DNA from 3 places in the Guyparkeria halopsychrophila genome. Region 3 is predicted to be linked to each of the others. Evidence: predicted binding sites of a transcription regulator. Region 3 holds the regulator's gene; each other region holds the start of a gene.
What was found. Region 3 encodes sigma-54, which starts transcription at its own class of promoters, with help from an activator protein. Its sites were predicted from a motif close to TGGCANGNTNCNTGCTT; they were not measured.

Region 1 (10,599 bases), on a different contig from region 3:
GGCGACACCTCCGGGCTCATCGACGCCGATGCCCAGCTTTCGGTCACCCCGCCCCCGCAAATGCCCGCGACCCTCGAGGCCGGCACCATCAGCGGCTATTGCGTCGGTGAACCCTGGAACCAGCAGGCCGTGTTCAAGGGCATCGGCGTGCCGGTCATCACGGACTACGAGATCTGGAAGAACAACCCGGAGAAGGTGTTCGGGATCACGCGCGAGTTCGCCGAGACGTATCCCAATACCACCGTGCGTCTGGTCAAGGCGCTGATCCGGGCCGCCAAGTGGCTGGATGCCGACGACAACGCCAACCGGCCCGAGGCGGTCGAGATCCTGGCGCGGCCGAACTATGTCGGCGCCGATGAGAAGGTGATCGCCAATTCCATGACCGGCACCTTCGAGTACGAGAAGGGCGACGAGCGCCCGGTCCCCGACTTCAACGTCTTCTTCCGTTACAACGCCACCTACCCCTACTACTCGGATGCCATCTGGTACCTCACGCAGATGCGCCGCTGGGGCCAGATTGCCGAGCGCAAGTCGGACGACTGGTACATGGAGACCGCCAAGCAGGTCTACCGCCCGGACATCTACACCCAGGCGGCGCGCGAGCTGATCGCCGACGGAACGATGAGCGCCGACGACTTCCCGGATTTCGACAGCGAAACCGGCTTCAAGCCGCCGCAGAGTGAGTTTATCGACGGCGTCACCTACGACGGGCGCAAGCCGAACGAGTACCTCAAACAGTTCCCCATCGGTCTCAAGGGCGAGGACCAGGTCTGACCGACCTGGACTGCCCGAACATCCGGAGTTAAACCATGAACACCAACCTGTCACTCAAGACACCACGGGCCATCGCCCCGTTCGTGAACCTGGCCCGGGGCGAGAGCCCCCGGGCCCAACTCGACGTCTTGTTCCGCACGGTCGGCCTGCCGGTCATCGGCCTGATGGTCTTCCTGATGCTCTGGTCCGGCGTGGCCGGGAAGATCGACACCTCGCTCGGCCAGTTCCCCGGCCCGGCGCAAGTCTGGAACCAGGCCGAGGCGCTCTACGTGGAGCACGTCGCCGAGCGCGAAAAGGCCGAGGCCTTCTATGAACGCCAGGACGACCGGATCGCCGAGCGGCTGGCCAACGATCCAGGGTACGAGCCGCGGATTCACGACTACACCGGCAAGGCGACATTCTTCGACCAGGTCATCACCAGCCTGATCACCGTGCTCTCGGGTTTCTTAATCGCCTCGATCATCGCCATCCCGCTGGGCATCATCACCGGCCTGAGCCGCAACCTGTACGCGGCGTTCAACCCGCTGGTGCAGATCTTCAAGCCGGTCTCGCCACTGGCGTGGCTGCCGCTGGTCACCATCGTCGTCAGCGCGGTCTACGTCACCGATGATCCCATGTTCGACAAGTCTTTCCTGACCTCGATGATCACCGTCGTCCTGTGTTCTCTCTGGCCGACGATGATCAACACCACCGTGGGCGTGAACACCGTCAGCCGCGATCTGCTCAACGTCTCCCAGGTGCTGCGCCTGGGTTGGCTGACCCACGTGGTCAAGATCGTCCTGCCCTCCTCCATCCCGATGATCTTCACCGGCCTGCGCCTGTCGCTGGGTATCGCCTGGATGGTGCTGATCGCCGCCGAAATGCTGGCTCAGAGCCCTGGCCTCGGAAAGTTCGTCTGGGACGAGTTCCAGAACGGCTCGTCCGACTCACTGGCCCGGATCATGGTCGCCGTGCTGGTGATCGGCCTGATCGGCTTCCTCCTCGACCGGGGCATGCTTGCGCTGCAGCGAGCCATGTCCTGGGACAAGACCGCAATAATGCGTTAATGGAGACTTCGTCATGACTCAATCACACCTCGAACTGACGGGCGTCGACATCGAGTTCCCCACGCCCAAGGGACCCTTCCAAGCCCTCGACAACATCAACCTCAAGGTCGACGAAGGCGAGTTCATCTCGCTAATCGGCCACTCCGGCTGCGGCAAGTCGACCGTACTCAACATTCTCGCCGGACTGCACCAGGCCACCCGCGGCGGCGTGCTGCTCGACGGCCGCGAGGTCGATCAACCGGGCCCCGAGCGGGCGGTGGTCTTCCAGAACCATTCACTGCTGCCCTGGCTGACCGTCTACCAAAACGTTGAACTGGCGGTGAAGAAGGTCTTCAAGGGCCGCATGAGCCGCGCCGAGATGCGCGACTGGATCCACCACAATCTTGCCTTGGTCCAGATGGATCACGCCCTGCACAAGCGCCCGGACGAGATCTCTGGGGGCATGAAGCAGCGCGTCGGCATCGCCCGGGCATTGGCGATGCAACCGAAGGTGCTGCTGATGGACGAACCCTTCGGCGCGCTCGACGCACTCACCCGGGCCCATCTGCAGGACTCGCTGATGGAGATCCAGGCCGATCTGGGCAACACGGTGATCATGATCACCCACGACGTCGACGAGGCCGTGCTGCTCTCCGACCGCATCGTGATGATGACCAACGGTCCAGCGGCCACCGTGGGCGAAATCCTCACCATCGACCTGCCGCGACCCCGCAACCGTCTGGCCCTGGCCGACGACCCGACCTACAACCACTATCGCCACGAGGTACTGACCTTCCTCTATGAAAAGCAGAAGAAGGTCGAGGAAATCGGCAGCTCGAGCCCCGCTGCGGCCAAGGGAACGACCAAGGACAAGGCGAAGGAACGCGTCGCATGAAGCCGCGGCTAGTAATAATCGGCAACGGCATGGCCGGCGCGCGCCTGCTGGAGGAGCTGGTCGAGCATGAGGCCGGCAGCCACGCGATCACCGTGTTCGGCGCCGAGCCGCATGGCAACTACAACCGGATCATGCTCTCACCGGTGCTTGCGGGCGAGAAGACGGTCGCGGAGATCATGCTCAACCCACGCGAGTGGTACGCCCGCCACGACATTGCGCTGCATCTCGGCGACCCAGTGGTGACGATCGATCGCGAGCGGCGCGAGGTGACCAGTCGCGCCGGGGTGACCGTCCCCTACGACCAGCTTGTGCTCGCCACCGGCTCGCGCCCCTGGCTGCCGGAGATACCGGGCATCGATCTGGCCGGCGTGGGCGGCTTCCGGGATCTCGCCGACGTCGAGTTCCTGCGCACCCGGCTGTCCGATCCCCGGCCGGTGGTGATCCTCGGCGGCGGACTGTTGGGACTGGAAGCGGCTGCCGGGCTCGCCGGCCACGGCGTCGATGTGACGGTGGTCCACCGCAACCCGGTGCTGATGAACCGCCAGTTGGACGACGAAGCCGCCGCCATCTTGCGGCAGGAATTGGCGGCTCGGGGCGTGCGCTTCGTGCTGGACGCCCAGGCTAACGCGATCGAGGGAGTTGCACGGGCCGAGGCCGTGCGGCTGGACGACGGCCGCCGGCTGCCGGCCTCGACCGTGCTGTTCACCATCGGCATCCAACCGGAGATCTCGCTCGCGCAAGTTGCCGGGCTGGACTGCGGCCGCGGCATCCGGGTCAACGAGCAGTTGCGCAGCGATGACCCGGCCATTTACGCCCTGGGCGAATGCATCGAGCATCGTGGTCGCACCTACGGCCTGGTCGCCCCGATCTGGGATCAGGCCCGCGTGCTGGCCGACGTGCTGACCACCGGCCAGGGACACTACCGCGACCGACTCACATCCACCCGCCTGAAGGTGACCGGCATCGACGTGTTCTCCGCCGGCCGGATTGATCCCGAACCCGGCGATCACTGTCTGCGCCTTCGCGACCCGCAACAGGGTATTTACAAGAAACTCATTCTCCGCGGCGACCGCGTGGTCGGCGCGGTACTGGTCGGCGATGTGGCCGACGGGGGGTGGTACTTCGACCTGCTCGAGGACCACGGCAACGTGCGCACATTCCGTGACCGTCTGCTGTTCGGCAAACACTTCTGCGAGCCGGACGACGCACTCACCCCCTCTCACGACTCGCCCACCGAAAACGCCGCCTGACACTGCGGACAGGAGCACACCATGAGCAACCGACAACAACTCATCGTGATCGGCAACGGCATGGTCGGTCATGCCTTCGTCGAAAAGATGATCGAGGCCGACGGCCTTGCCCGCTTTGACGTGACCGTCTTCGGCGAGGAACCCCGCGCCGCCTACGATCGCGTGCATCTCTCCGAGTACTTTTCCGGCAAGAACGCTGAGGATCTCGCGCTCACCACGGCCGAAAACTACCGCGAGCAAGGCATCGACCTTCACCTCGACACCCCCGTGGTCGAAATCGACACCGACGCCCGCGAGGTGGTGACGCGTAACGGTACCCGGCACGGCTACGACCGGCTGGTGCTGGCCACCGGCTCGTACGCGTTCGTCCCACCCATCGAGGGTCGGGATCAGGACGGCTGCCTGGTCTATCGCACCCTCGAGGACCTCGATGCGATTCGTGACCATGCCGAACACGGCCGGCGCGGCGTGGTGGTCGGTGGCGGCCTGCTGGGTCTTGAGGCAGCCAACGCGCTCAAGCATTTGGGCCTCGAGACCCACGTCGTCGAGTTCGCCCCGCAGCTGATGCCCGCCCAACTCGACCTGGCCGGCGGCGACATGCTCCGTCGCCAGATCGAGGCCCTCGACGTGCGTGTACACACCGGCAAGGCCACGCAACTGATCGACGCCGGCGAACACCACCGGCTGCGCATGAACTTCGCCGATGGCGAGGCGCTGGAGACCGACCTGGTGCTTTTCTCTGCGGGCATCCGTCCGCATGACGAGCTGGCGCGCAAGGCCGGGATCGCGGTGGGCGAACGCGGCGGCGTCGTGATCGACGACCAGTGCCGCACTTCCGACCCGGCCATCTATGCCATCGGCGAATGCGCGCTGTGGAACCGCCAGATTTTCGGTCTCGTCGGGCCGGGCTATGCCATGGCCGACGTCGCCGTCAAGCAGTTGACCGAGGCCGGCGAGACGGCCGCCTTCACTGGCGCGGACATGAGCACCAAGCTCAAGCTGCTGGGCGTCGAGGTAGGCTCAATCGGCGATGCGCACGCCCGCACGCCCGGCGCCCAGGCCTATGCCACCATCAACGAGCCGGACGCCACCTACAAGCGACTGGTGGTGCTTGACGGTAAGCTGATCGGCGCGGTGCTGGTAGGCGACAGCGCCGACTACGACATCCTGCTCCAATACGCCCGCAACGGCCTCGACTTGCCCGAGCACCCCGAGTCGTTGATCGCGCCGGCCGGTGACGGCCCACCGGCCTTGGGCCCCGACGCCCTGCCGGAGACCGCCACGATCTGCTCCTGCCACAACGTCACCAAGGGCGGGATCATCGAAGCACTCGACGGCGGTTGCGCCAACCTGGGCGACATCAAGGGCGCGACCAAGGCCTCCACCGGCTGCGGCGGCTGCGCCGCATTGCTCAAGTCGACCGTCGACCACGAGCTTGCCAAGCGCGGCATGGAGGTCAACACCGACATCTGCGCGCACTTCTCGCATACCCGCATCGAGCTCTACCACCTGGTGCGGGTCGAGGGCATCCGTACCTTCGCGGAACTACTCGAGCGTCACGGCCGCGGTCTGGGATGCGATATCTGCAAGCCGACGGCCGCCTCGATCTTCGCCTCGGTATGGAACGAGCACGTGCTCGAACCCGTGCACCAGCCGCTGCAGGACACCAACGACACCTACCTCGCCAATATGCAGAAAGACGGCACCTACTCGATCGTCCCACGGGTGCCGGCCGGCGAAATCACCGCCGAAAAACTGATCGTAATCGGCAGCGTGGCCAAGAAATACGGTCTCTACACCAAGATCACGGGCGGCCAACGCATCGACCTGTTTGGCGCTCGCAAGGAGCAGCTACCGCCGATCTGGGAGGAGCTGATCGAGGCGGGCTTCGAGACCGGTCATGCCTACGGCAAGTCAGTGCGCACGGTGAAATCCTGCGTGGGCTCCACCTGGTGTCGCTACGGCGTGAAGGACTCGGTAGGCATGGCGATCCACATCGAGAACCGCTACAAGGGCTTGCGCTCGCCGCACAAACTCAAGTTCGCCGTCTCCGGCTGCACCCGCGAGTGCGCCGAGGCCCAGAGCAAGGACATCGGCGTTATCGCCACCGAGAACGGCTGGAACCTCTACGTCTGCGGCAACGGCGGCATGAAGCCGCGACACGCCGACCTGTTCGCCACCGATCTCGACGACGAGCACCTGATCCGCTACATCGACCGGCTGCTGATGTTCTACATCAAGACCGCCGACCGGCTGCAGCGCACCAGCGTCTGGCTGGAGAACCTCGAAGGCGGACTCGAGTACCTGCGCGAGGTGGTGATCGACGACCGGATCGGAATCGGTGAGGAACTCGAGAGCCAGATGCAGGCAGTGGTCGACAGCTACCGGTGCGAATGGAAGAGCACCCTGGCCGATCCCGCCAAGCTCAAGCGCTTTCGCAGCTTCGTCAATTCCGACCAGCCGGATGACAACGTGCTGTTCGTCGAGGAGCGCGGCCAGATCCGTCCGGCGACCGCTGAGGAAAAACGACAGCGTGCCGGGACCGAGACCCTGGCCGAGGAGGCATGACCATGACTGTGGCAGAACGTACCGAGTCCACCTGGATCGACATCTGCGCGCTGGACGAATTGGTGCCCCAATCCGGCGTCGCCGCCCTGGTGGGCAAACGCCAGGTGGCCCTGTTCCTGATTCCCCACACGGAGCCATCCGTTTACGCCATCGGTAACTGGGACCCGCTGGGCCAAGCCAACGTCCTTTCGCGAGGCATCCTCGGTGACCTCGACGGCGAGCCGGTGGTTGCCTCGCCGCTGAACAAGCAGCACTACCGCCTCCGCGACGGCCAGTGCCTCGAGAACTCGGTCAGTGCCCGCAGCTACCCCGTACGGGTCGTCGACGGCAGGGTGCAGCTTGCCCAGCCCGAGGCGTAAAGCGATTGGTTCGCCATGCACCACGATGGAACGGTCGCCACTCGATGGTGATCGCCGCTGGTGCATCGACGCGACCATGCCGCCGTCTGTCGTGCGTAAGCCATTGATTGTCAGTCATGACGTGGGTGGCATGAACCCTGCTTGAGCAAGGGTAAGCGTCCCAACGGCGGGGCGAAAAAATAGACCTGGACAAAGACGTCCGTTCCACGTGGCTGCAAGCCCACGCTGGATCGGGCGTCTTTTTTTTGCGAGTGAGAAATGCACGAGACCATCAAGACAACATGTCCCTACTGCGGAGTCGGCTGCGGCGTCGACGCCCGCCTCGACAACGGGCGTCTGGTGGGTGTGGTGGGCAGCAAGGATCATCCGGCCAACCTCGGGCGCCTGTGCGTCAAGGGCTCCGCCCTGCACGAGACCGTCGACCCGGCCGGGCGCATGCTGGTGCCGCAGGTCGATGGCGAGGCAGTGGACTGGGACACCGCACTCGACACCGTCGCCGACGGCTTTCGCCGCGTCATCGATGAGCACGGGCCGAATGCTGTGGCGATGTACGTCTCCGGCCAGCTGCTCACCGAGGACTACTACGCGGCCAACAAGCTGATGAAGGGCTTCATCGGCACGGCCAACATCGACACCAACTCGCGCCTATGCATGGCCTCGGCGGTAGTCGGCTACAAACGGGCGTTTGGCACCGATACCGTACCCACCTGCTACGAGGACCTGGAACTCGCCGACCTGGTCGTCCTAGTGGGGTCGAACGCGGCTTGGACCCACCCGGTAACGTACCAGCGCCTGGCTGCCGCCAAACGCGCCCGCCCCCAGATGCGAGTGGTCGTCATCGACCCGCGCCAGACTGCCACTTGTGACATCGCCGACCTGCATTTGGCGATCGCCCCAGGCAGCGATGCCTTTCTCTTCAATGGTTTGCTCGCGCGACTGGCCGATGACAACGCGATCGATACGGCCTATATCAACGCGCATACCGAGGGGTTCGCCCAGGCGATCGCCGCCGCTCGGGCCGACGCGCCCGATATCGGGGCGGTGGCACGCTCGACCGGCGTCGACATCGAAGACCTGCACACCTTCTTCGACTGGTTCGCCAGCCGCGAGCGGACCGTCACAATCTACTCGCAGGGCGTGAATCAGTCCTCGAGCGGCTCGGACAAGGCGAACGCGATCATCAACTGCCACCTCGCCACCGGCCGCCTCGGTGCGCCCGGGCAGGGACCGTTCTCGATAACCGGCCAACCCAACGCGATGGGCGGTCGTGAAGTCGGCGGGCTGGCCAACCAGCTGGCCGCCCACATGGATTTCCAGCAACCGGGCGCGGTCGAGCGCGTCGGACGCTTCTGGGGGTCTCCCGCCATGGCGAATGCACCGGGTCTCAAGGCCACCGACCTGTTCGAGGCGGTGGAGTCCGGGCAAATCAAGGCAATCTGGATCATGGCGACCAACCCGGTGGTGAGCCTGCCGGAATCCGAGCGGGTCCGCGAAACGCTGCGTCGCTGCCCGCTGGTGATCGTCTCCGACTGCATGCAGGAGACCGACACCACCGCCTGTGCCGACGTGCTCCTACCGGCGACCGGCTGGGCGGAAAAGGATGGCACGGTCACGAACTCCGAACGATGCATCTCCCGCCAGCGCGGCTTTCTCACGCCACCCGGACAAGCTCGCCACGACTGGTGGACGATCACCGAGGTGGCCCGGCGGCTGGGTTTCGCTGAGGCCTTTCCCTATCGCGGGCCCGCAGACATCTTCCGCGAGCACGCCGCGCTCTCAGGCTACGAGAACCACGGCTCGCGCGATTTCGATATCAGCGCGTTGGCTCGGTTGAGCGACGCGGACTACGACCGGCTCGCCCCGATCCACTGGCCGATCGATCCGGCCACCGGGCAAGGCCGCAAGCGCCTGTTCGAGGACGGTCGCTTCTTCACGCCCACTGGCCGGGCGCGTTTCGTCGCCATCACGGCCACCGGCCCGGCCATCAAGGTATCGGCACGCCGCCCGCTCATCATGAACACCGGGCGGATTCGCGATCAGTGGCACACGATGACCCGCACTGCCAAGGCATCGCGGCTGATGCAGCACATCGATGAGCCGTTCGTTGAGGTTCATCCGCAGGACGCGGCCCGCTACGGGCTCGAGCCGAACCGATTCGCCGAAATCCGTGGAGAGCAGGGCCGCTATATCGGCCGGGTGCGCATCACCACGGCGCAGCACCCGGGTTCACTGTTCGTACCGATCCACTGGAACGCCCAGTTCAGCGGCAGCGCCTGCGTGGGCTCGCTAATCCCAGCACACGTCGACCCCTACTCCGGGCAGCCGGAATCCAAGCACGCGACCGTCGCCGTACGCCCGTTTGCCGCCACCTGGTTCGCCACGCTGGTCAGTCGCGAGCCGGTCGCACGGCCACAAGCCGAGTACTGGACCCTCATCCCGATCGAGGGTGGGATTCGCTATGAGATGGCCGGTCGCGAACCGATCGCCGACTGGTCTGCATGGGCCGGTCACCTCCTCGGTGAAGGGGGCGAGTGGCAGACCTACGACGACCCGGCTGGCGGCCAGTTCCGCGCAGCCCGCGTGGTCGACGGCCGGGTGGTCGCCGTGCTGTTCGTTGGCCGCACTCCCGACCTGCCCTCACGCGAGTGGTTGGCCGAACTTATCCGCTCTGACGAACTGTCATTAACGCAACGACTCGGCCTGCTAGCCGGCCGTCCCGCCGAGCCGATGCCCGATACCGGCCCGATCGTCTGCTCCTGCTTTCAGGTCGGGGAAACCACGGTTCTGGAGGCGATCGATGCCGAAGGCCTCGACACGCCGGACGCACTGGGCAAGGCGCTGCGCTGCGGCACCAACTGCGGCTCCTGCATCCCAGAGCTCAAGCAACTCATCGCCAAGCGCCTGACGGCAACAAACATCTGAGGGGAACCGACCCATGGACCAGCTACCCATTTTCATGAATCTGCGCGACAAGGACTGTCTGGTCGTTGGCGGCGGCGCGGTCGCCGCCCGCAAGGCGGACCTGATGCGCGCCGCCGGTGCCCGGGTGACGGTCGTCGCCCCCGCGGTCAGCGGCGAGACCCGCCGCATGGTGGACGATGGCCGGCTTGCCTGGCACGAAGCCGAATTCGCGGACGCGATGGTCGCCGGTAACCGCTTGGTGATCGCCGCAACCGATGAGACACAGGTCAACCGCGCGGTATTCGCCGCCTGCGAGTGCCGCGGCATCCCGGTCAACGTCGCCGATCAGCCCGAGCTGTGCAGCTTCATCCTGCCGGGGATCGTCGACCGGAGCCCGGTAACCATCGCGGTCTCCACCGGCGGACGCTCGCCGGTACTCGCCCGGCTGATGCGGGCGCGACTTGAGACCCTTATCCCGGCGAGCTTCGGCCGGCTGGCCAACCTGCTGGGCCGCTACCGCCAAGCCGCCAAAGATCGCATCCACGGCCTCGAGACCCGCAAGCGCTTCTGGGAGGACGTGATCGATGGCCCGATCGGCAACCTGGTGCTGTCTGGCAAGGAACGCGAGGCCGAGGGCCAACTCGCCCAGCTGCTCACCGACAAGGCCGCACCGACCGATTCCGGCGAGGTCTATCTGATCGGGGCGGGCCCCGGCGATCCCGACCTGCTGACCTTTCGCGCCCTGCGCCTGCTGCAAAAGGCCGACGTGGTGGTGTACGACCGGCTGGTCGCCCCGGCCATCGTCGATCTCGCGCGCCGCGAGGCCG
Region 2 (10,599 bases), on a different contig from region 3:
GACCGGCTCGCTGGACACCGCCACCGGCGAGCACATCATCGATCTGCTCTTCCGACTGCGCGAGCGTCACCAAACCACGCTGGTACTGGTCACCCACGACCCGGCACTGGCGGCCCGCTGTGACCGGGGTTTCCAGGTGCAGGCCGGGCGCGTCAGTGACTGGACGCCAGACCCCGAGGCCCTGCAGGCACATCCCGGAGGCCGGGCATGAGCCAAGCCCCCCACACGCGACGCCTGGCCTGGCAGGGGCTGGTGCGCGAGGTACAGAACGGGCTGCTGACCCCGATGCTGCTCGCATTGCTGGTGGCCGTCTCGGCGGTGACCGCGGTGGGCTTTTTCGTCGATCGCGTCGACGGGGCGATGCGGGCACAGGCCGCGCAGTTTCTCGCCGCCGATGCGCGCGTGGAGGCCCCTGATCCGCTGGAGGCCGCCCTGGAAACGGCGCAGGAGCTCGATCTCACCACCAGCCAACAGGTCATCTTCCCCACCGTGGTGCTCGCCGGCGAGCAGACGCTACTAGTAGGTGTGAAGGCCGTCGACGACGCCTACCCGCTGCGCGGCGAGTTGCGGATCCGGGAGGACGGCGCCCCGCGCACCGTCACGCACGGCCCGCCACCGGGCGAGGCCTGGGTCGCGCCGCGGGCACGCCTGTCCTTAGGGCTGGAACTGGGCGACACCCTCCAGGTCGGCCAGAGCGAGTTGCCGGTGACCGCGATTCTCGAGCGCGAGCCCGACGTGGGCAATGTCTTCTCGCAGGCCGCCCCGCGCCTGATGATCCACCGCGACGATCTCGCCGCCACCCAGCTGGTCACCGACACCAGCCGGGTCGAGCATGTGCTGCTCCTGGCCAGCGATGCCGATGACCGCTCCACCCGACTGGATCGACTGGCCGAGCAATTGCCTGCCGAGTACGAACTCGAACGCCCCGAGAACAGCCAGCCGGCCTTCGAGACCGCCTTCGACCGCGCGGCGCGCTTTCTCGGACTGGCCTCGGTGGTCGCCGTGCTGCTCGCCGGGGCGGCGCTGGTGATCGCCGCGCGGCACTACAACCGCATCCAGCAGGACACCGCGGCGCTGATGCGTGCCCTGGGGGCCTCGTCACGACAGATCGGGGCGATCTACCGCTGGCGCCTGCTGATGCTGGCGCTCGCCGCCGCCATTCCCGGCATCGCGATCGGTGCCGTGACCCAGCTGCTGCTGGCCGACCTGATGACCGCCGTACTTGAGGTGGACCTGCCGCCACCCAGCCTGGTGCCGGTAGTGCTGGGGCTGGCCGTCGCACTGATCGCCCTGTTCGGCTTCGCCCTGCCGAGCCTGATTCAACTCAAGCACACCCCACCGCTGCGGGTGCTCAACCAGCGGGCAACCGCCCCCAGCCCGGCGGCGAGCCTGCTGTTCGGCGCCGGCGTGGCCGCGATCGCGCTGCTGGTCTGGTTCCAGGCGCGCGATGCCGCGCTGGCCCTGTACGTGCTCGGCGGACTGGCGGCGAGCCTGGGCACCTTCCTGGTGGTCGCCTGGCTGCTCGTCAGTGCCCTGCGCCGCTGGCCGGCGCGCGGCGTGGCCCGATTCGGGCTGGCGCGCATGGCACGGGCGCGCTGGGTGTCGGCCACGCAGATCGCCGCGCTGGCACTGGGGGTCACCGCGGTGCTGCTGCTCTCGGTGGTCCGCGCCGATCTGATCGATGCGTGGGAGGGACAGATCCCGACAGACGCACCCAATGTGTTCGCCATCAATATCCAGCCCGACGAGGTGGACGAGATGCGCGCGTTCCTGGACCGGCAAGGCATCGAGGGTGCCGGCTTCTACCCGATGATTCGCGGGCGCCTGGAGGCGCGCAACGGCAACGAGATGAATCCCGGCAACTACGAGGGGCGCGCCCATCGGTTGGCGACGCGCGAGTTCAACCTGTCGACGGCCGAGGACCTGGCCGCGGACAATCAGGTGCTGGCCGGCTCATTCCCGGCCGAGGGTTTCTCGGTTGAGGAGGGCATCGCCGAGACGTTGGGCTGGTCACTGGGTGATCGGCTGACGTTCCGCGTCGATGGCCGGGCGATCTCGGGCGAGATCACCTCGATCCGCTCGGTCGACTGGGACTCGATGCGGCCCAACTTCTTCGTCACCGCCAGCCCGGCGCTGATGGAAAACGTCGCCGCGCAGTACATCACCAGCTTCTATCTACCCGAGGGCAGCGAGGACCGCCAGGTCGAGCTGCTGCGTGCCTTCCCCACGGTGACGCTGTTCGACGTCTCGCGCATTCTCGACGAGGTGCGCACCCTGATCGCGCGCGCCAGCCAGGCGGTCGAGTACGTGTTCGCCTTCACGCTGGCGGCCGGGCTGGTGGTCCTGCTGGCCGCCTTCGGTGCCAGCGAACGCCAGCGGATTCACGACGCCGCGGTGCTGCGCGTGATGGGCGCCAGTCGCCGCATGGTGCTCTCGGCGCTCTGGATCGAGTTTCTGGCACTGGGCCTGCTGGTGGGAATACTCGCGGCGTTTGCCGCAATGGGGGTGGGCTCGCTGCTCTCCGCCCAGGTCTTCGACCTGCCCTGGCGCCTGAACCCCTGGCTGCTGGCCTGGGGCATCGGCGCTGGCCTGCTGCTCGCCGGGCTGATCACCCCGTTGCTGGGGCGGCGCATGACGCGGGTGGCGCCGGCGCGAGCCTTGCGCGGCTGAAACCTGGCGTGCGGAGGCAACCGGTGGGAGCGGGCCGGGAAAAGACCGGCTCGGGTCAGGCGAAGAGGCCGTCGATCTCGTCCCAGAGGGCGCGGTAGGCCTGGTTGGCCGGGTGGCGCGGCTCGCGATAGACGCTCGGCTGTTGATCCTCGCCCATCTGTTCGACGATCGAGGCGTAGGGGATCTCGCTCGAGAGCAACTCGGGGATGTCGTGGCGATGGCGCTCGGCAAACTCGCGGTGCATGCGCCGGCGGCGATCGACCAGGGAGAGGAAGGCGCGCAGCCGTTCGGGGTGGATATGGCGCTCGTCGAGGTGGCGCTTCAATTGGAACCAGGTGCGTTCGGACAGGTGCGTGGGCACCATCGGCACCAACACCATGTCGGCCGCGCGCAGCACGTTGTCCGCCAGCAGCGACAGCCCCGGCGGCGCGTCGATCCATATCTCCTCGAACTGCTCGGCCAGCGGGTCGATCAGCTTGGCCAGCCGGTAGCCGGCGTCCTTCTTGTCGGCGAGATGATGCTCGATCGCCTGCTGACCGGGCAGGGCCGGCAGCACCCAGAGATGGTTGTGAATGGTGGGGCGCACCGAGGCGGCCAGCCCCTTGGGCTTGAGGAGCTTCTTGACCGACCGCTCCGCGCCCGCCTCCGATTGCAGGTACCACGACGCGGCGCTCTGGGGATCGAGATCCCAGACCAGCACGCGCCGACCGGCCGCCGCCGACAACGCCGCCAGGTTGACCGCCGCGGCGGTCTTGCCCACCCCGCCCTTGACCGAATACAGCGCCACCGTCTGGGCCATGCCGATTCCCCGTTTCCGACTGATTAAAACCTGCTTAGGAGCATAGCATCGGGCAGGGTCGGATCTTGTGACAGTCGGCCAGGACCGACCAGGGCACGCCGCACCATAGTCGGCGCAAGCGGGCCACCTCCCCCGAGCCGCACCGATAGGCGCGAGTGCCGATTTGTGGTCAGAACGAGCCAACGGGTGGGTCGACTGCGAGCAGGACGGCCGCTACTGCGGCCTTCGCGGGCAAGGCCCGCTCCCACGGGGCGCCAGCGCGCCTCAGTGCTCGCCCAGCTCCTTGAGCTTGCGCGTGACCGTATTGCGTCCCCAGCCGATCAGCGCGGCGGCCTTCTGCTTGTGCCCGCCGGTGAAGGCCAGCGCGGCCTGCAGCAGGGTGCGCTCGAAGGCCGGCCCCGCCGTGGCCAACAGGTCCTGATCGCCGGCCTTGAGCCGGGCCTCGGCCCAGCGTGACAGGTCGCTGGTCCAGCGCGAGAGCAGTTGGTCGTCGCCATCCACGGCGTGTTCGCCGCTCAACCCCTCGATGATGGTGTCGGGCAGGTCGTCGATGCTGATTTCGTTGCCCGGCGCCATCACGGTCAGCCAGCGGGCGATGTTCTCCAGCTCACGAACGTTGCCCGGCCAGGGGTAATCGCACAGGCGGGCCTCGGCGGACCGGGTCAGGGTCTTGACCGGCACGCCCAGTTCCTCGGCGGCACGGGCGAGGAAAAAGCGCATCAGTTGCGGGACGTCCTCGACCCGTTCGCGCAGCGACGGCAGCTTGAGGCGGATGACGTTCAGGCGATGGTAGAGATCCTCACGGAAGCGCCCCTCCTTGACCAGTTCCTCGAGGCGCTGGTGGGTCGCGGCGATCACGCGCACGTCGCTCTGGATCAGTGAGGTGCCACCGACGCGGTAGAAGTGCCCGTCGGAGAGCACCCGCAACAGGCGGGTCTGCAATTCCAGCGGCATGTCGCCGATTTCATCGAGGAACAGCGTACCGCCCTGGGCCTGCTCGAACCGCCCACGCCGCTGGGCCGCCGCACCGGTGAACGCGCCCTTTTCGTGGCCGAACAGCTCGGATTCCAGCAGATCCTTGGGGATCGCCGCGGTATTGAGCGCGACGAACGGCCCCTCGCGACGCTGGCTGTGCCGGTGCAGGGCGCGGGCGACCAGTTCCTTGCCGGTACCGGATTCGCCGTTGATCAGCACGGTCACCGACGAGCGCGCCAGCCGGCCGATGGCGCGGAAGATCTCCTGCATCGCCGGGGCATTGCCGATCAACTCCGAGCCCGATCCGGCCTCCCCCGGCTCGGCATGCTGCGCGCGTTCCCGCGAGGCATCATAGGCGCGCTCGGCGAGTCGCACCGCCTCGTCGATGTCGAACGGCTTGGCCAGATAGTCGAAGGCGCCCTTCTCGAAGGCGCCCACCGCGCTCTCCAGGTCCGAATGCGCGGTCATGATCACCACCGGGATCGCCGGGTGTGCGGCCGCCAGTCGGGTGAGAAAACTCAGACCGTCCTCGCCGGGCATGCGGATGTCCGAGAAGATCACGTCGGGCAGGTCGCCGCGATCGAGCCGGGCCTGCGCACTCGCCACCTCGTCGAAGGACTCCACGGCGAAGTCGGTGGTGGCCAGCGCCCGCTCGAGGACCCAGCGGATGGCCTGATCGTCATCGATCACCCACAGGCGGGGGATGGGATGTCCGTTGTTCGGCTTGTCGGCGGCTTGCATGGTCGGGCTCACTCGTTCGGTAGATAGGACGCCTTCCGCCCCGGGGCGTGGTCGCCGTCGGGGTGGATGGGCAGGATCAGGGAAAACCGGGTGACGCCGCGCTTGGGCACGAACTCGATCATGCCCTGGTGGCGCTCGGCAATGGTCTGCGCCAGCGACAGCCCTAGCCCACTACCACCGGCCCGGCCGCTGACCATCGGCAGGAACAGGGTCTCGACCAGGTCCTCGGGCACACCGGGGCCGTTGTCCTCGACGTCGATGCGCACGGCCAGTCGATGGCGCTTGCCGTGGATGGTGAACTGGCGCAGCACGCGGGTGCGGAAGGTCAACCGTGGCTCGGGGGTGTTGCCCTCACGCATGGCCTGGACGGCATTGCGGGCGAGATTGAGCAGCACCTGCACCAGTTGGTCGCGATCGGCCCAGACATCGGGAATCGACGGGTCGAAATCCAGCCGCCAGTCGAGCGGCTTGTCGCCCGCCTCGATTCGGAGCAGCTGGCGAACCTGCTCCAGGGGCTCGTGGACATTCACCCAGTGGCAGTCCGGTCGGTCGTTCGGCCCGAGCATGCGGTCGATCAATCCGCGCAGGCGATCGGTCTCCTGCAGGATGATGCGGGTGTACTCGGTGAGGTGCTCGTCGGGGAGCTCGCGCTCCAGCAGCTGCGCGGCGCCGCGCAGGCCGCCGAGCGGATTCTTCAGCTCATGGGCCAGCCCGCGCATCATCTGCCGGGTGGTCATCTGCAGCGAGTTGATCCGGGCGTCGCGGGAGATGCGCAGGTGGCGCTCGATGTCGTTGAGTTCCAGCATCACCCGGGCCCGGGGATAGTCCGGTCGCGGGGTGATCGCGCAGTCGGCCACGCGAGTCGACTCGTGGGCCAGGACCAACTCGATCTCGCGCAGGGTCACGACCTGCTGGGTGGTCAGCGCCTCGCTGATTGTCTCGGCCAGCAGGGGGTTGGCGGCGAAAACCGTCTCAAAGCCCGACTTGAGCGCGGCGCCGTAGCTGGTGCCCAGGAACTGCTCGGCCGCCGAGTTGAGATAAATCGGCCGATTGCGCTCATCGAGCACCACGATTGCGGTGTTGAGGGTGTCGGCAAGCCGGGGCTCGGATCTCGGGTTCATGCACTGCTCCACCGGGCGCGAAACGGCCGACAGGCCAGGCCTGCCGGGCGACTGACGATTTTGGTGCAATTAGCGTGCCCGGCCGAGAGCCACGGCATCGACCCTGACGGATCGCATGGTGGCGGGGCTGGCCCCAAGCGACAGCCCGGGCCAGAGAGTTCGACAAGGAACCAATTGCACCCGATCAGTGCATGAGAATAGACGATCGCACCGTTATTGGGAGGGCGTCATCAATTGAAAGCGCACCGGCGCACTCTCCTTGACCACCTCGCCGTTGCGGTGGATCTGCGCCACGAGCACGTGCTCGCCGGGCGCGAGGCCGTTGATCAGGTGACGACGCCCGGAGGAATCCCGCACGCGCGGCTCACCATCGACGAGAATGCGCACCCGGTCGCCACCCTGGAGATTGGGCTGCATCACCAACCCGACCGTGATGCTGCCCTGCAGGCGACTGGCTACCTCGCCATCGGCCGGCTCGACGATGGCCAGATGGCGATAGGCGGGTTCCTGCGTGTCTGTCCGAGTCTCCTGACCGGACGATGGTGGTGCGGCATCGTCATTGCCGACAGACGTGCCCGCGTCAGCGTCACCCTCACCGGCAGAGCGGGGATCGGCAGCCCCCGACCTCGCCCCTTCCACAGGGGCTGGTTCGGGCACCTTGACCGGCGTCATGGGAATGACCGGGGCATCCTCGACCTCGTGGACGGTCGCGCCCTCGACCGGCTCGTCGGTGAACACCGTCTCGCCGGCGTCGTTGGTGTACTGGTAGATCTTCGCGGCCGCCGACGGCTGGGCCAGCGCCAGCAGCAGTGGCCAGAGCAGGTGGACCCAACGCGACGACCTTCCGTTGACGACTCGCATGGATGTGCCCTCGATGCGTTGGCGGCGGGTCATGCCCCGGATGTCCCGGGTGCCATGGATGTCTCGGGCGGCCGGATCACGGCCCGTAGCTGATCGAGCCGGGACTCGAGCGCCGCGCGATCGGGCGCGGTGACCGTGACATGGCCGAGCTTGCGCCCCGGGCGTGGGGTCTTGCCGTAGTCGTGCCAATGGGTACCCGGCACCGCCAGCACCGCCGCCGGGTCGGGCAAGGTGCCGACCAGGTTGAGCATCGCTACTTCGCCCAGCGGGTCGGTCTCGCCCAGCGGCCAGCCGATCACGGCGCGGATGTGGTTCTCGAACTGCGAGGTGCGCGCCCCGCCGAGGCTCCAGTGACCGCTGTTGTGCACGCGCGGGGCCATCTCGTTGATCACCAGCCGCCCGTCGACGACGAAGAACTCGATCGCCAGCACGCCGACGTAATCGAGCTTGTCCATCACCAGCCGGGCGGCGCGCTCGGCATCGGCCTGCAACGGGTCGCCGCTGTGCGCCGTGGTCTGCCAGAGGATGCCGTGGCGATGCTCGTTGGTCACCAACGGGTAGACCCGCGCCTCGCCGTCGCGACCGCGCACGGCGACGATGGACACCTCGCGCTCGAATGCGAGCATCTTCTCCAGCACCGCCGGGGCGCCGGCCAGTGCCTCCCAGGCAGACGCCGCCTCGCCGGGGTTGCCCGGCCCGCCCTCGTGGGCGGCATGGGCGGGATCGGCCAATCGCACCTGGCCCTTGCCGTCATAACCGAAGCGACGCGTCTTGAGGATCGCCGGGGCGCCCAAGTGAGCAACGCCCTGGACGATGTCACGGACCGAGTCGACCTGCACCCACGGCGCGACCGATAGCCCCAACCCCTCGAAGAACTGCTTTTCCTCGACCCGATCCTGCGCCACGGCCAGCGCCTGCGGATTGGGCATCAGGCAATTGCGTGCCGCGACCAACTCGGCGGAGGCCAGTGGCACGTTCTCGAACTCGAGCGTGACCAGGTCACACTCGACGGCCAGGCGCTCGAGTGCCTCGGCATCGTCGAACTCGGCGCGCAGGTGGCGCCCGACCGAGGCGGCCGGCGGCTCCATGGCCGGGTCGAGGAAGGTAAAGCGGTGCCCCATCGCCACTCCGGCAAGGCCCAGCATCTGGCCGAGCTGGCCACCGCCGATCACGCCGATGTGCAGCCCGGCCGGCTCGCCGGTGCGCCCCTCGACGCGTGGCACCTCGCACTGATCCTGAACGCCGCCCATCGGCTCAGTCCTCGCCCGGCTCGGGCTTGTCGAGCACCGCCTGCGTCTGGCGCTCGCGCCAGTCATCCAGCCGCTCGGCCAGCGCCTCGTCGTGGGTCGCGAGCGTCGCCGCGGCCAGCAGCGCGGCATTGATCGCGCCGGAGCGACCGATCGCGAGCGTGCCCACCGGCACGCCGGCCGGCATCTGCACGATCGAGAGCAGCGAGTCCATCCCCGAGAGGGCCTTGGACTGCACCGGCACGCCGAACACCGGCAACCGGGTCTTGGCCGCGACCATGCCCGGCAGGTGCGCCGCGCCGCCGGCCCCGGCGATGATCACCTTCAGGCCCCGACCAACGGCCGCATCGGCGTAGTCGAACAGCTTGTCGGGGGTGCGGTGCGCCGAGACCACCGCCTTCTCGAAGGGAATGCCCAGCGCCTCGAGCGTCTCGCAGGCATGACCCATGGTTTCCCAGTCGGACTGCGAGCCCATGATCACTCCGACCAGCGGTTGGGGGGCACTCATACGCCGGTCACCAGGGCCGGCAGGACGTCCTGCAGTTGCGGGTGCGTGTTCGCCACGCCCACGGCGGCCACGTACAGGAACACCAGGATGGCCAGCACCCAGGCACTGGCGCGCAGGCCACGGGTCTTGCCAAAGCGCATCGCGACCAGGCCCAGGCCGATGTAGACGATCAGGCCGACGATCTTGACGGTGAGGAAGTCGGGATGAATACCGTTGCCCCAGAACAGCAGCCAGGCGGCGACCAGGGCGCTGACCAGCAGCACGGTGTCGACCACGTGCGGGGTGATCTTCACCCATTTTTTGCTCAACATCGGCGAGCCGGCGAGCATCCAGATGCCGCGCACGACAAAACCGATGAGCGAGAGCACGGCCGCCAGGGCATGCAGTTGGATCCAGAGTGAGGCGTTAGCCATGGGGTATCTTCCCGATTGATGTGTCCGTGTGACCGCGGGGGAAATTTCCCCAGATGCGGAAAGGGCCAAAGCATAAATCATCGGCGCCCACCCCCCAAGGTCGCTACACTGAGGGCTCCGCCGGGTACCCGCGACATGAGGTGATGCCATGCAGCTACCCAACCACCTGGTCTCCCTGCCGATTGGCGCGATCGGCTGGCTGCTGGCCCTCGGCAGCCTCGCCTGGGCGGTGCGCACCGCGCCCTGGCCGGCCCTGCGTGCCGATCCCTCGCGCATTCACCTGGTCCTCCTGGCCGTCGTCTTCCTGACCGGCATGTGGACGCTCTCGGCCACGCTGATGCCGGGGCTGACCCTGCACTTTCTCGGCGCGGCCACAGTCACACTGGTCATCGGGCTGGAGCTGACCCTAATTGCCGGCCTGATCGCCGCCGTTCTCTCCGCATTGCTGTTCGGCCATGGGCTGGCCATCGCCGGCTGGACGTTCGTGCTGAGTGCCGCCCTGCCCGCGGCGATCACCTACGGCATCACGCGCGCCTCGCAGCACTTCCTGCCGCCGAATTTCTTTATCTACCTATTCATCGGCGTGTTCCTCTCCGCCGTGCTCGGCGTGCTGGTCCACGGTGGCGGCACCGCGTTGCTGGTGATGGCGCTGGGGCTGTATGACACGGACATCATCTGGAACAACTACCTGCGCATCCTGCCGCTGCTCGCCTTCCCCGAAGGGGTCATCAACGGCATGCTCATGACGGCCCTGGCACTGGTCAGCCCGCAACTGGTGATCTCCTTCGACGACCACCATTACATCGACGGCCGGTGAGCCGAGATCGCTCGGGCGCGCGCCCAGCTGACACGCTGGCGGATTGCGTCCTGACGTCGTCCATTTGCAAGATGCAACTCGCACCACCGCCATCAGTCCAACTGGGCTCGGGTAAACGTTTGTTTATGGAAGGACGCCGAGCCGCGCGAGGGTGGCATGGAACCTGCTTTATCAAACCCTAGCCGAGCAGGAGTGAGCTCGGATAATTAAGTGACACGAGATATCAGGAGTTCCTCATGAAGAAACTGACCGCGATCGCATTCGCCTCCGGTCTGGCCGTCGCCTCCGGGCAGGCCATGGCCGCCGACATCAAGGCCGGCAAGAAACTGTTCGAGCAGAGCTGCGCCTCCTGCCACGGCCAGCAAGCCCAGGGCCAGGGCATGTTCCCGGCACTGACCGGCAAGAGCGCGGACCACCTCGTCACCGCGCTGGGCCACTACAAGAACG
Region 3 (10,599 bases):
TAGAACCCGCTGTCTTCCAGGGCCGCCAGGGCCACGGACTTGCCCGAGCCGGATTGCCCCGTGACGAGTATCAAGCGCGGCAAGGGGGCGGTCATGACCAGGGCTCCGGCCTTTCATCGGGGCGCGGCGGAATCTCGCCGTCGGCGAACAGCCGCGCGATTTGCGGGCTGGCCGGCTGGCCGCCGCGCTGTCGCTCGAGGTTGCGCTGGCGCACGATCGTTTCCAGCAGGACCGCAAGGTTGCGCCCCGGTGCCACCGGCATGCGCCAGACGGGAATGGTCTGCCCGGCAACCGGCTCGTTGCCACGGTCGCCGAACAGGCGCTCCTCGGCACCGATGGGACGGCCGGCATCGGCGGGGTAGAGGTCGACGATCAGACGAAGGTATTTGCGCGCCTTGATCGCGTTGCTGCCGAAGAGTTCGCGGATGTCGACGATGCCGATGCCCCGGACTTCAAGCAGGCCGAACAGACGATCGGGGCAGGAGCCCGTGACTTCCTCCCCGTGAGCGGTGAAGCAGGGCGCGTCGTCGGCGATCAGTCGATGCCCGCGGCTGAGGAGTTCGAGTGCCACCTCGCTCTTGCCAATGCCCGCTGAGCCGCGGATCAGCACCCCCAACCCGCTGACCTCCATGAACACGCCATGGCGCCAGTCTTCGTCAGTGTGGCCACATAACCGTCGCAACCGCCGAACGACGGTCTCGTCGTCCTCGCTGGTGCTCAGGATATGGATGTCGGCCGCCGTGCTGGTGGCCGTGGCGTGCTGGTCGAGCCAGTCGGCGAGCACGTCGGCATGTGCCCGGCTGAGAATGATGACCCGGGGCGGGCTGATCGCCGCCACCGGTCCGTTTGCCCGCTGCAGACACTCCTCGCCACACTGGAGGTAATGACGCAGCGACGGGGAGATCAGCGCGACGCGCGTGGGTATCCAGGGGTTTGCCGAGCCGATCAGGCGTTGGTCACCGGCAACGGGCGCGTCCCAGCTATCGGGAAGCGCCCGCTGCCAGTCGCTATCGCCGGCGTCCGAGGGAAGGTGCTGATAGGTGAAGCTTGGGATCATGGCCTGCCCCTGTGATCGGGCTCGCAGCCCGGGTCAGCTCGCAGTCGCTTCCGCGCCGTCCTTGAGCCATTCTACCATCAGGGCCTGCACGCGCTCGGCGCTTTGGGTCTCCATGATGGTTTCCCGCTCGTCGGCATCGTTGAGGTGACGAGCCAGTCGGCCGAGGATTTCCAGGTGTTGCTCCGGGCAATCCTCGGGGATGACCAAGCCGATCACCAGCGTGACCGGGGCGCCGTCGGGCGCGCCAAAATCCACGCCTTCACGAAGTCGGATCAGCGCCCCACGCGGGGTGAGGATATCGTCGACGCGACCGTGGGGAACGGCAATGCCGTGGCCAATTGCCGTGCAGCCCAGCCGCTCTCGAGCGACGAGCGCCTCGAAAATGCGGGTGGCCTGTTCGCCGCCGAGCTCATCGTCGGCGAGTAGGCCGGAAAGGACCTCAAGAACCCGCTTGCGGCTCTGGTACAGCTCGTCGATCCGGATGTGGTGGATCGGAAATAGCTCGGCAGTATTCATTAAGCACCCTGTCGGTCGACTGGTCGCGAGGATCACTCGCGGGTCGGGGCGGGAATGGTTGAATCGGCGCGCATCATAGCGTGTTGCGCCGGCTGTGCAACACCGATTCCGACGTCGTGAAGGGGGCGATTGGTCGCTGCCTTCACGTCATCCGCCGACGAGTGGCCCGGCGGAGGGGGCTCAGCGGTGACTGGTCAGCTTTTCCTTGTGCTTGACGATCTGCCGGTCGAGCTTGTTGATCATGGCATCGATGGAGGCATACATGTCGTCGGTGGTCGCGTCGGCATGCATGTCCTGACCGCTGACGTGCAGGTTCGCCTCGGCCTTCTGCGCTTCCTTGCGCTCCACGGTCAGAATGACGTGGATATCCACCAGCTTGTCGAAGTGACGTTCGAGTCGAGTGAACTTCTCGTGGACGTGGGCCTTGAGGGCCTCGGTGACGTCGACGTGATGACCGGTGATGTCGATCTGCATGAGCCGCTCCTTATAAGTTCGTTATATCAGTCGCTTGCGGTCGGTTGATGAGGCAATTCCCATCGCCTCGCGGTATTTGGCGATCGTCCGTCTTGCGACGTCGATCCCCTCATCTCCCAGCATGGTGGCAATCTTGGCGTCGCTCAAGGGCTTCTTGGGATTTTCTTCCTCGACCAGCTTCTTGATGCGCGCCCGGATGGCGGTCGCCGAGCACTCGCCGCCGTCGCTGGTGCCGACATGGCTGGAGAAGAAGTACTTGAACTCGAACACGCCCCTGGGGGTGAGCATGTACTTGTTGGTGGTTACCCGGCTGACCGTCGATTCGTGCAGTTCGAGTGTCTCGGCGATCTCGCGCAACACCAGGGGCTTCATCGCGATCTCGCCGTGCTCGAAGAACTCGATCTGCCGGCGCACGATCTCGCGTGCCACGTTCAGCAGGGACTCATTGCGGCTGCGCAGGCTCTTGATGAACCAGCGGGCTTCCTGCAGGTGGTTGCGGATGTAGGTGGCATCCTTGCCGCGGCTGGATCGATCGATCAGGCTGGCATAAGTCTGGTTCACTCGCAGTCGCGGCGCGATTTCCGGGTTGAGGTCGACGTGCCAGCCGTCCTCCCGATGGGTGACAATCACGTCTGGCTTGATGTAGTCGGCCGTCGTGTCTCCGATCGCAAGCCCGGGGCGGGGGTCGAGCAACTGGATGAGCCCCAGCGCCGCCTCGAGGCGTTCGCGACTGATGCCCAGCCCCTTGGTGACCTGCGGCAGCTCACGCCGGGCGATCGCTTCGAGCCAGTTGCCCTCGAGCACGGCGCGGGCATCCGCGGCGGCCGGGTCGTCGGCATGAAGATGGTCGATCTGGATGATCAGGCACTCGGCCAGCGAGCGGGCGCCGACGCCCAGTGGATCGAGTCGCTGGATGTAGTGAAGCGTGGCTTCGACTTCCTCGGCATCGATCCCCGGCAACTCGTCTTTCAGCAGGGCGACGAGTTCCTCGAGGGATTCGTCGAGATAGCCGGATGGTTCGATCGATTCGATCAGGGCGGTGGCGATCCGCCGGTCGGTTTCCGACAGCGTGGCGAGATGGATCTGGCTCAGCAGGTGATCACGAAGATTGTCTTCGCCGGTCGATTGCGTCGCGAAGGGGTCGTAGTCGTCGCCGGGGGCGTTGGCACTCAGGGGGGTGCTGCCATCGGACTCGTAGTAGTCGTCCCAGGTCGAGTCCACCACCAGGTCGTCATCGGCCGACTTGTCCTTGCGGTCATCAAGGAGTTCCTCGCCGGCCTGGAGGCCGGGGTCCTGCTCTTCCTTGGCGTCCTGCTCGGCCGTCTCTTCCTCGGGATGCTCGTCTTCGCCGACCTCGAGCAACGGGTTGGTGTCGAGCGCCTGCTGGATCTCTAGGCTCAGCTCCAGGGTGGAGAGTTGCAGTAGTCGAATCGACTGCTGTAGCTGTGGCGTCATGGCCAGTGACTGGCCCAGGCGAAGTTCGAGTCCTGCCTTCATACCGGACATGTCATGCCTCCCGCGGTGGAGTCAGCGTCGGGTGTGATGCGGGCCAGGTGGTTGGCTGGCATGGGTGTTGCCGAGCCCGGTGTGGGGTAATGAAGTGAGGTTGCGCACGCAATTTGCATGAGGTTCAGTTTAGCCGAATGGAGGCGCACTGTGCCAACGATTTTGCCGCGGACGCCGAACGCCGATTGGGTCGATCGGTGGTTCGGCAAGACGAATCACAGCGTGAAATCGTGGCCGAGGTAGACGTCCCGCACCGACTGGTTTGCCAGCAACTCGTCGGCGGTGCCGTGGGCGAGGATTGTGCCGTCGGAGACGATGTAGGCGCGTTTGCACACGCCGAGGGTTTCGCGGACGTTGTGATCGGTGATCAGCACGCCGATGCCACGATCGCGCAGGTGCTCGATGATGCGCTGGATGTCGATCACGGAGATCGGGTCGATACCGGCAAATGGCTCGTCGAGCAGCATGGCGCGGGGGTTGGCGGCCAGCGCCCGGGCGATTTCCACGCGACGTCGCTCGCCACCGGACAGGGATTGGCCCTTGGAGCCGGCGATGTGGGTGATGTTGAGTTCCTGGAGCAAGTCGTCGAGCGCGCGTCGGCGAGTCGCCCCGTTGAGATCGCGGCGCAGTTCGAGGATGGCGAGGATGTTCTCGCGCACGGTCAGCTTGCGAAACACCGAGGGTTCCTGCGGCAGGTAACCCAGGCCGAGGTGTGCGCGCCGATCGATCGGCGTGTGCGTGATGTCGTGTCCATCGAGATAGACCCCGCCCTGGTCGACCCCGACCAGTCCGACGATCATGTAAAAGCTGGTCGTCTTGCCGGCCCCGTTGGGGCCGAGCAGGCCAACGATCTCACCGGCCTCGACGCTCAATGACACATCGCGCACGACCGGACGAGCCCCGTAACTCTTCGACAGGCTGCGCACCTCGAGCAGGGCGGGGTGCCGTTGTTCGGTGGAGGCAGTGCGCGATTGGGTGGTTGCCGCGGTCATCGTTGCGTCAGTCCCCACCGTTGTCGTCTTTCTTGTTGCGTGGCTGCAGGGTCATCTCGACACGTGCGTTGCCGCCTTCCTCGCCGGCCTCGACCACCTCGCTTTCCAGGTCGTAGGTGATGCGATCGGAGCGGATGTCGTCGCCGCTGCGCTTTAGCCAGGCCTCGTCGGTCAGCTCGATCTTGCCTTCGGCGGTGCGGTAGTCCGCTTCGCGCGCCTCGCCCTCGACCCAGTTGCCTTCGTCATCGCGCTCGCGGAAGGTGGCGGGGTGACCCTCGAGCACCGCCCGCACCAGCTCGCCCTCCTCAAGATAGAGCGTCGCGCGGTCGCCGGTGGCATGCAGGCTGCCCTGGTCGATCACCACGCTACCGGTGTAGACACTGGTGCCCTCCTGGTAACGGGTCACCTTCTTGTCCGCCTGGACCTTGACCGGCTGCGTCCGGTCGGCCTGTGCCGCCAATGCAGGCTGGGTGCCCAGGCCGATCATCAGTGACAGGCCGACTGTCGCGAGCCAGGTTGCGTGGTTGCGGCTTGAGTGGTTGGAATACGTTGGAATCTGCATGGTGTGATCTTCCTGCCTTCTCGCCGGCGTCGGGGTGGCGTAGCTGCCGTGCCGAGTCGGGTGGGTTAGTCGGTTTTGTCGGTCGTGCCGGGTTGGATTTCGTCGCGGACCTGCCCGGTCTGGGTCAGGATCTTGTCGCCCCAGTCGAGGGCGAGCTGCTCGGCGTTACTGTGCCAGCGGGGCGTGCCGTCCGGCGCGGTCTCGCTGATACGCCCCGGGACGTCGGTGCGCGCCTGGCGCTGTGCCGGATAGAGCCAAAGCTGTTCGGTGGTCAGTTCCAGCAATCCGCGCTCCTGGTGCGGCTGGCGCTGCGCGTGAACCGACCCTGCCAGTTCGACCGTCTCGCCTCGCTCCGTCACCGTGCCGCGTTCGGCGCGCAGTGTCCAAGGCGGCACGGTCGGATCGGCATCCAGCAGGGTGGCACGCGGGGAGTCGAGCTCGTAGTGGTCTCCCGTGGTCGTCTGGTCGAGGTGAATGGCCTGCGAGCTCTCAAGCCGATAGGCAAGTTGGCCCGCCTCGTCGTATTGCCAGGTGGTGGCATTGTCGAGGCGCTGGGCGTAGCCGCCGGCTGTATCGGTTGGCTGGGCCAGCTCGTCGGCGAGGTTCTGCCACGCCAGCCAGCCAACCAATCCCAGCCCGGCGATGGCGACCAGGCCGCGATTGACCCGTGAGGAGAGCGGCCAGCGCATGATCAGCGGTACCGCGCCAGTACTTCACCCCATTGGTCGCGCGCATCGATCAGCGTGTCGATGAGCGCCCGCACCGCCCCGTAGCCGCCGGGAACCGGGCTGATCCAGTCGACCCGGCTGCGGATCACCATGGGGGCGTCGCTGACCGTCGCGGACAGTCCGGCGCGATTGAGCATCGGCAGGTCCAGGACGTCGTCGCCCATCGCGGCGATCTCGTCGAGGCTGATTTCAAGCAACTGCGCCAGTTCCTCGATCGCCTGGCCCTTGTCGGTGGCGCCGAGCACCACGTGCTGAATGCCCAGGGACTTGGCCCGTCGGCTGACCGCGGGCGACGAACGCCCGGTGATGATCGCGACATCGACGCCCAGTTCCTGGATCAGCTTGATGCCGTGGCCATCGCGGCTGTGAAATATCTTGTGTTCCTCGCCATCCTCGGTCAGGTGCAGGCGGCCGTCGGTCATCACGCCGTCCACATCGAGCACCAGCAGCCGGACCTGCCGCGCCCGTTCAATCCATGTCGTGTCATGCCCGGCCATTACGCCACTCCCGCCCGCAGTAGATCGTGCATATTCAGGGCGCCGACCAGGTGCTTTTTCTCGTCGACGATCAGCAGGCCGTTGATTTTGTCGCGCTCCATCATCGCCATCGCCTCGGCGGCGAGCACGTTGGCCGGGCAGGTGCGCGGATCGGGGGTCATCACCCGTTCGATCGGGCAGTCGAGGTCGAAATCGCTTTGATCGAGCAGGCGACGCAGATCGCCGTCGGTAAACAGTCCGAGCAAGCGATCGTCTTCATCGACGACGGCCGCCATGCCCAGCCCGCCCGAGGACATCACCAGCAACGCCTGCTTGACGCTGTGCCGAGGCCCCACCCGCGGCAGCTGCTCGCCGGTATGCATCACATCGCGCACGTGCAGCAGCAGGCGCCGGCCTAGCGAGCCACCCGGATGGGAGAGGGCGAAATCCTCGGGCTGAAAGCCGCGGGCGTCGAGCAGGGCGACGGCGAGGGCATCGCCCATGACGAGCGTGGCGGTGGTGCTCGCGGTCGGGGCAAGGTTGAGGGGGCAGGCCTCGCGGTCGACGCCGACGTCCAGATGCACGTCGGCCGCCTGGGCGAGCGTCGACTGCGGACGGCCGGTCATGGCGATCAAACCCACGCCGAGACGCTTGATCACCGGCAGGATGGCCAACATCTCGCCCGTTTCCCCGGAGTTAGATAGGGCGATGACCACGTCGCGCTGGGTAATCATGCCCAGATCGCCGTGACTCGCCTCGCCCGGGTGGACGAAGAAGGCCGGGGTGCCGGTGCTCGCCAATGTGGCGGCGATCTTGCCGCCGATATGACCGGACTTGCCCATGCCTGTAACAATCACCCGGGCCTCGCAATCGAGCATCAGACGGCAGGCGTCGACGAAGGCCTGGTCGAGTCTTGCGGGCAGCGCGTCGATGGCCTGCCGCTCGATATCGATCACCTCGCGGGCCATGCGCAGCAGGTTGTCGGGATGCAGGGCGTTGGGCTCCATGGGGTATCCGGTTGGCGTGCTAAGATTTTTGGGGCTCGAAGTATATCAGTCCGACGCGAACGGACCGCCGTGGCTTGTCGCACCTTTTAGAACAGGCGGCGGTGAAGACAGGTGGCGATCTATCCGGTTCCGACGTCAGTCCGTTTCTGTCCTGGGGGTGAGCGAATGCAGCCGGATGCCACGGCCATTCAGGCCGATCTTGTTGATGCGGTGATCGAGCGACAACGCGAGGCGGCTCGCCATCGTGGCCTGGAGGTGTTTTTCCGGGATGGCCATGCCGGTGGCGAGCCGGCGCCCGAGGTGGCCGTGATTCCGCCCGGTGGGTGCTGGATGGGTAGCCGGGCCAGTGAACATGGTGCGCGCCCCGTCGAGCAGCCGCGGCACGAGGTGCATTTTGAGCGCGCCTTTGCCATCACCCGGGGGGCAATACGTCGTCGCGAGTATGCTGCGTTCCTCGCGGCGAGCGGGCATCGCCGGCCACGCCCCTTCAGCTGGAACGATCCGGAATTTCCCATGTACAACGTCTCGGCGCGCGATGCCGAGGCCTACGCGCGGTGGCTGAGCGAGGTCACCGGGCACAGCTATCGCCTGCCCACGGAAGCCGAGTGGGAGTACGCCGCCCGCGCGGGCACCGACACCATGTTCTGTTTCGGCGACCGAATCCGCCGACAGGAGGTCAATTGTGCCGGCGGTCTGCATTGCACCCGCGGGTTGTTCCTCTGCGGCGTGGGCAAGCCGGTCCCCGTGGGGAGCCTGCCGCCGAATGCCTGGGGCTTGTTCGAGGTGCACGGCAACCTGCAGGAATTCACCCTGGATCACTGGCGCGATGCCTTTGCCGACGGGCCGCGCCCCGGTGATCGGGCGTATCGGAGCATCGATCGGAAATACCGTTACCTGCGCGCGGTGCGCGGTGGGTCGTGGTTCGATCCGCCAGGGGCCTGCCGTAGCGGCTCGCGGGCCCGTCGTCACCAGGACGAATTCGACCTGAATCTGGGTTTTCGTTTGCTGCGCGAGATCGGGGCCTGAGCGACGTGTATCATGCGCGGTCGATTGATTTTCCGAGGTAGCCACCCGCGATGAAGGCGACACATCTTGGTCTGCGTTTCCGGCGTTCGCCGGCGCTCGAATCGAGTTTCTTCGATCCCGAGATGCCGGCTGACTGGCGCGTGGCCTTCCTGCTCAACGAGCAGGACGCTTTGTGGGTGGCCGGTGACGACCCGGATGTCGAGACCGTACTCGCCGAGTTGGAGGAGTCCCCCGGCGAGGTGTTCGTGGTGGTCGAGAAGCCCGCCTGGTCGCCGGCGTGGCAGGCACTGGCTGATGCCGGCCACCATGCCGTGGTGCGCCTGACGGGTGATACGCCGATCTGGCGTCCCGATACCCACGGTAAGCCGGCGGTGGTGGGCCTGGTGCCGGCCAGTGACCAGCCGGCCGATCTGCATGCCTGGCTGTCGGCTTTTCTCGACCAGGCGCCCGCCGAGGCCGCCCTGTTCGTTGACGGCGAGCCGCCCTCGGTGGCCACGGTCGACCGGTTGCGCACCCTGACGGAGTTGATGGGACGGTGAGTGATTCACGTACCACCACCGGCATGATCGAGCTCGACGCGGTGCATTTCGCCCGTGGCGACCAGGTGATCTTCGACGGTGTCGACATGCGCTTCGGCCGCGGCGAGGTCACCGCGGTACTCGGCCCCTCGGGCACCGGCAAGACGACACTACTGCGTCTGATTGGTGGGCAGGTGCGCCCGGCGAGTGGCCGGGTGCTCGTCGACGGCACCGAGGTGTCGCGTGCCCGCCGCAAGGCGCTATACGCCCTGCGCCGGCGCATGGGCGTGCTGTTTCAGAACGGGGCCCTGTTTACCGACCTCACGGTGGGTGAAAACGTCGCCTTCCCGTTGCGCGCCCATTCCCGTCTGGACGAGGCGCTGATTCGGCGCATCGTCCTGTTCAAGCTCGAGGCGGTCGGATTGCGTTCCGCCCGGGACAAGTACCCGGCCGAGCTCTCCGGCGGGATGGCCCGCCGCGCCGCGTTGGCCCGAGCGATGGCGCTCGACCCGGAGATCATGCTTTATGACGAGCCCTTCGCGGGCCAGGACCCGGTCAGCATGGGCGTGCTGTTGCGGTTGATCCGTCGGCTCAACGACGCCCTGGGCCTGACCAGCATCGTGGTGACCCACGACGTCAAGGAGGCGATGAGCATCGCCGATCAGGTGATCGTCATCGCGGGCGGCCGGGTCATCGGCCAAGGCACCCCTGACGAGGTGCGTGCGCAGCGCGAGCAGGAACCGGCCCTGGCGCAATTTCTCGACGGGGCTGCCGATGGGCCGCTCAACGCGGCTGAAGACGAGGCCCCGCTGTCGGTCGACCTCGGCCTGGGAGGCGGGCAATGAATGCGGTCCTGAATTCGATTGCCCGGCTTGGCCGGTCGGTCCTCGACGGGGCGCAGCACGCCGGCTCCATGGCACTGTTTGCGATCGAGTTGGCCTGGGTGCTGATTCCGACCTGGTCGCGCCCGCGGGACATTCTGCAGCAGGTCTACGCCGCCGGCGTGCTCTCGCTGGTAATCATTCTCGTCGCCGGTGGGTTCGTCGGGCTGGTGCTGGGGTTGCAGGGCTACAATATCCTGTCGAACTTCAATGCCACTGAATCGCTCGGTGTGATGGTGGCCCTGTCCCTGGTCCGCGAACTGGGGCCGGTAGTGGCGGCGCTGCTGTTTGCGGGGCGGGCCGGGTCGGCGATCACCGCCGAGATCGCCCTGATGAAGACCACCGAGCAACTCGCCGCGCTGGAGATGATGGCGGTCGATCCGATGCGGCGGGTGATCGGTCCACGCTTCTGGGGCGCGATGATCTCGGTGCCGTTGCTGGCGGCGATGTTTTCGCTGGTCGGCATCGTTGGTGGCTACCTGATCGGGGTCGTGGTGCTCGGTGTCGACGGGTCGTCGTACTGGGGCCAGATCCACGAGCAGATGGAGGCCTGGGACGATGTCGGCGGCGGTGCCATCAAGTCGCTGGCCTTTGGCGCGGTGATCGCTCTGATCTCGGTTTACGAGGGTTACCGGGCCGAACCGACCGCCAGTGGCATGGCGCGCGCGACGACGCAGACCGTGGTCCTGAGCTCGCTTGCCGTGCTGGGACTGGATTTTGTAATGACGGCTTTCATGTTTGGGGCGTGATGGAATGAATGTGCAACGCGGAGTCGAGCTGGTGGTGGGGCTGTTCGTGCTCGCCGGGATCGCCGCTCTGATGGTGATGGCGCTTCAGTGGAGCAACTTCGGCAGCA

Region 1: ABGV18_RS09120 (nitrate reductase) is a predicted target of sigma-54. The motif match lies at 6,998-7,014, and genes of this name have one in related genera.
Region 2: glnL (nitrogen regulation protein NR(II)) is a predicted target of sigma-54. The motif match lies at 6,370-6,386, and genes of this name have one in related genera.

The regions. Positions count from the first base shown of each region.
Region 1 is NZ_JBDODP010000019.1:16,229-26,827, reverse strand. It holds gene ABGV18_RS09150 (ABC transporter substrate-binding protein) at 1-774, shown strand, start outside; gene ABGV18_RS09145 (ABC transporter permease subunit) at 810-1,820, shown strand; gene ABGV18_RS09140 (nitrate ABC transporter ATP-binding protein) at 1,834-2,694, shown strand; gene ABGV18_RS09135 (FAD-dependent oxidoreductase) at 2,691-3,944, shown strand; gene nirB (nitrite reductase large subunit NirB) at 3,966-6,512, shown strand; gene nirD (nitrite reductase small subunit NirD) at 6,515-6,871, shown strand; gene ABGV18_RS09120 (nitrate reductase) at 7,130-9,793, shown strand; gene cysG (siroheme synthase CysG) at 9,807-10,599, shown strand, end outside.
Region 2 is NZ_JBDODP010000006.1:8,936-19,534, forward strand. It holds gene ABGV18_RS03875 (ATP-binding cassette domain-containing protein) at 1-211, shown strand, start outside; gene ABGV18_RS03880 (FtsX-like permease family protein) at 208-2,670, shown strand; gene ABGV18_RS03885 (AAA family ATPase) at 2,726-3,469, opposite strand; gene ntrC (nitrogen regulation protein NR(I)) at 3,734-5,185, opposite strand; gene glnL (nitrogen regulation protein NR(II)) at 5,194-6,306, opposite strand; gene ABGV18_RS03900 (DUF4124 domain-containing protein) at 6,520-7,200, opposite strand; gene ABGV18_RS03905 (5-(carboxyamino)imidazole ribonucleotide synthase) at 7,197-8,417, opposite strand; gene purE (5-(carboxyamino)imidazole ribonucleotide mutase) at 8,422-8,922, opposite strand; gene ABGV18_RS03915 (SirB2 family protein) at 8,919-9,335, opposite strand; gene ABGV18_RS03920 (energy-coupling factor ABC transporter permease) at 9,484-10,152, shown strand; gene ABGV18_RS03925 (c-type cytochrome) at 10,389-10,599, shown strand, end outside.
Region 3 is NZ_JBDODP010000003.1:104,714-115,312, forward strand. It holds gene rapZ (RNase adapter RapZ) at 1-95, opposite strand, end outside; gene ABGV18_RS02450 (HPr(Ser) kinase/phosphatase) at 92-1,057, opposite strand; gene ABGV18_RS02455 (PTS sugar transporter subunit IIA) at 1,091-1,573, opposite strand; gene hpf (ribosome hibernation-promoting factor, HPF/YfiA family) at 1,754-2,047, opposite strand; gene ABGV18_RS02465 (RNA polymerase factor sigma-54) at 2,069-3,544, opposite strand; gene lptB (LPS export ABC transporter ATP-binding protein) at 3,769-4,545, opposite strand; gene lptA (lipopolysaccharide transport periplasmic protein LptA) at 4,553-5,107, opposite strand; gene lptC (LPS export ABC transporter periplasmic protein LptC) at 5,173-5,796, opposite strand; gene ABGV18_RS02485 (HAD-IIIA family hydrolase) at 5,799-6,332, opposite strand; gene ABGV18_RS02490 (KpsF/GutQ family sugar-phosphate isomerase) at 6,332-7,318, opposite strand; gene ABGV18_RS02495 (SUMF1/EgtB/PvdO family nonheme iron enzyme) at 7,484-8,344, shown strand; gene ABGV18_RS02500 (hypothetical protein) at 8,395-8,883, shown strand; gene ABGV18_RS02505 (ATP-binding cassette domain-containing protein) at 8,880-9,707, shown strand; gene mlaE (lipid asymmetry maintenance ABC transporter permease subunit MlaE) at 9,704-10,492, shown strand; gene mlaD (outer membrane lipid asymmetry maintenance protein MlaD) at 10,497-10,599, shown strand, end outside.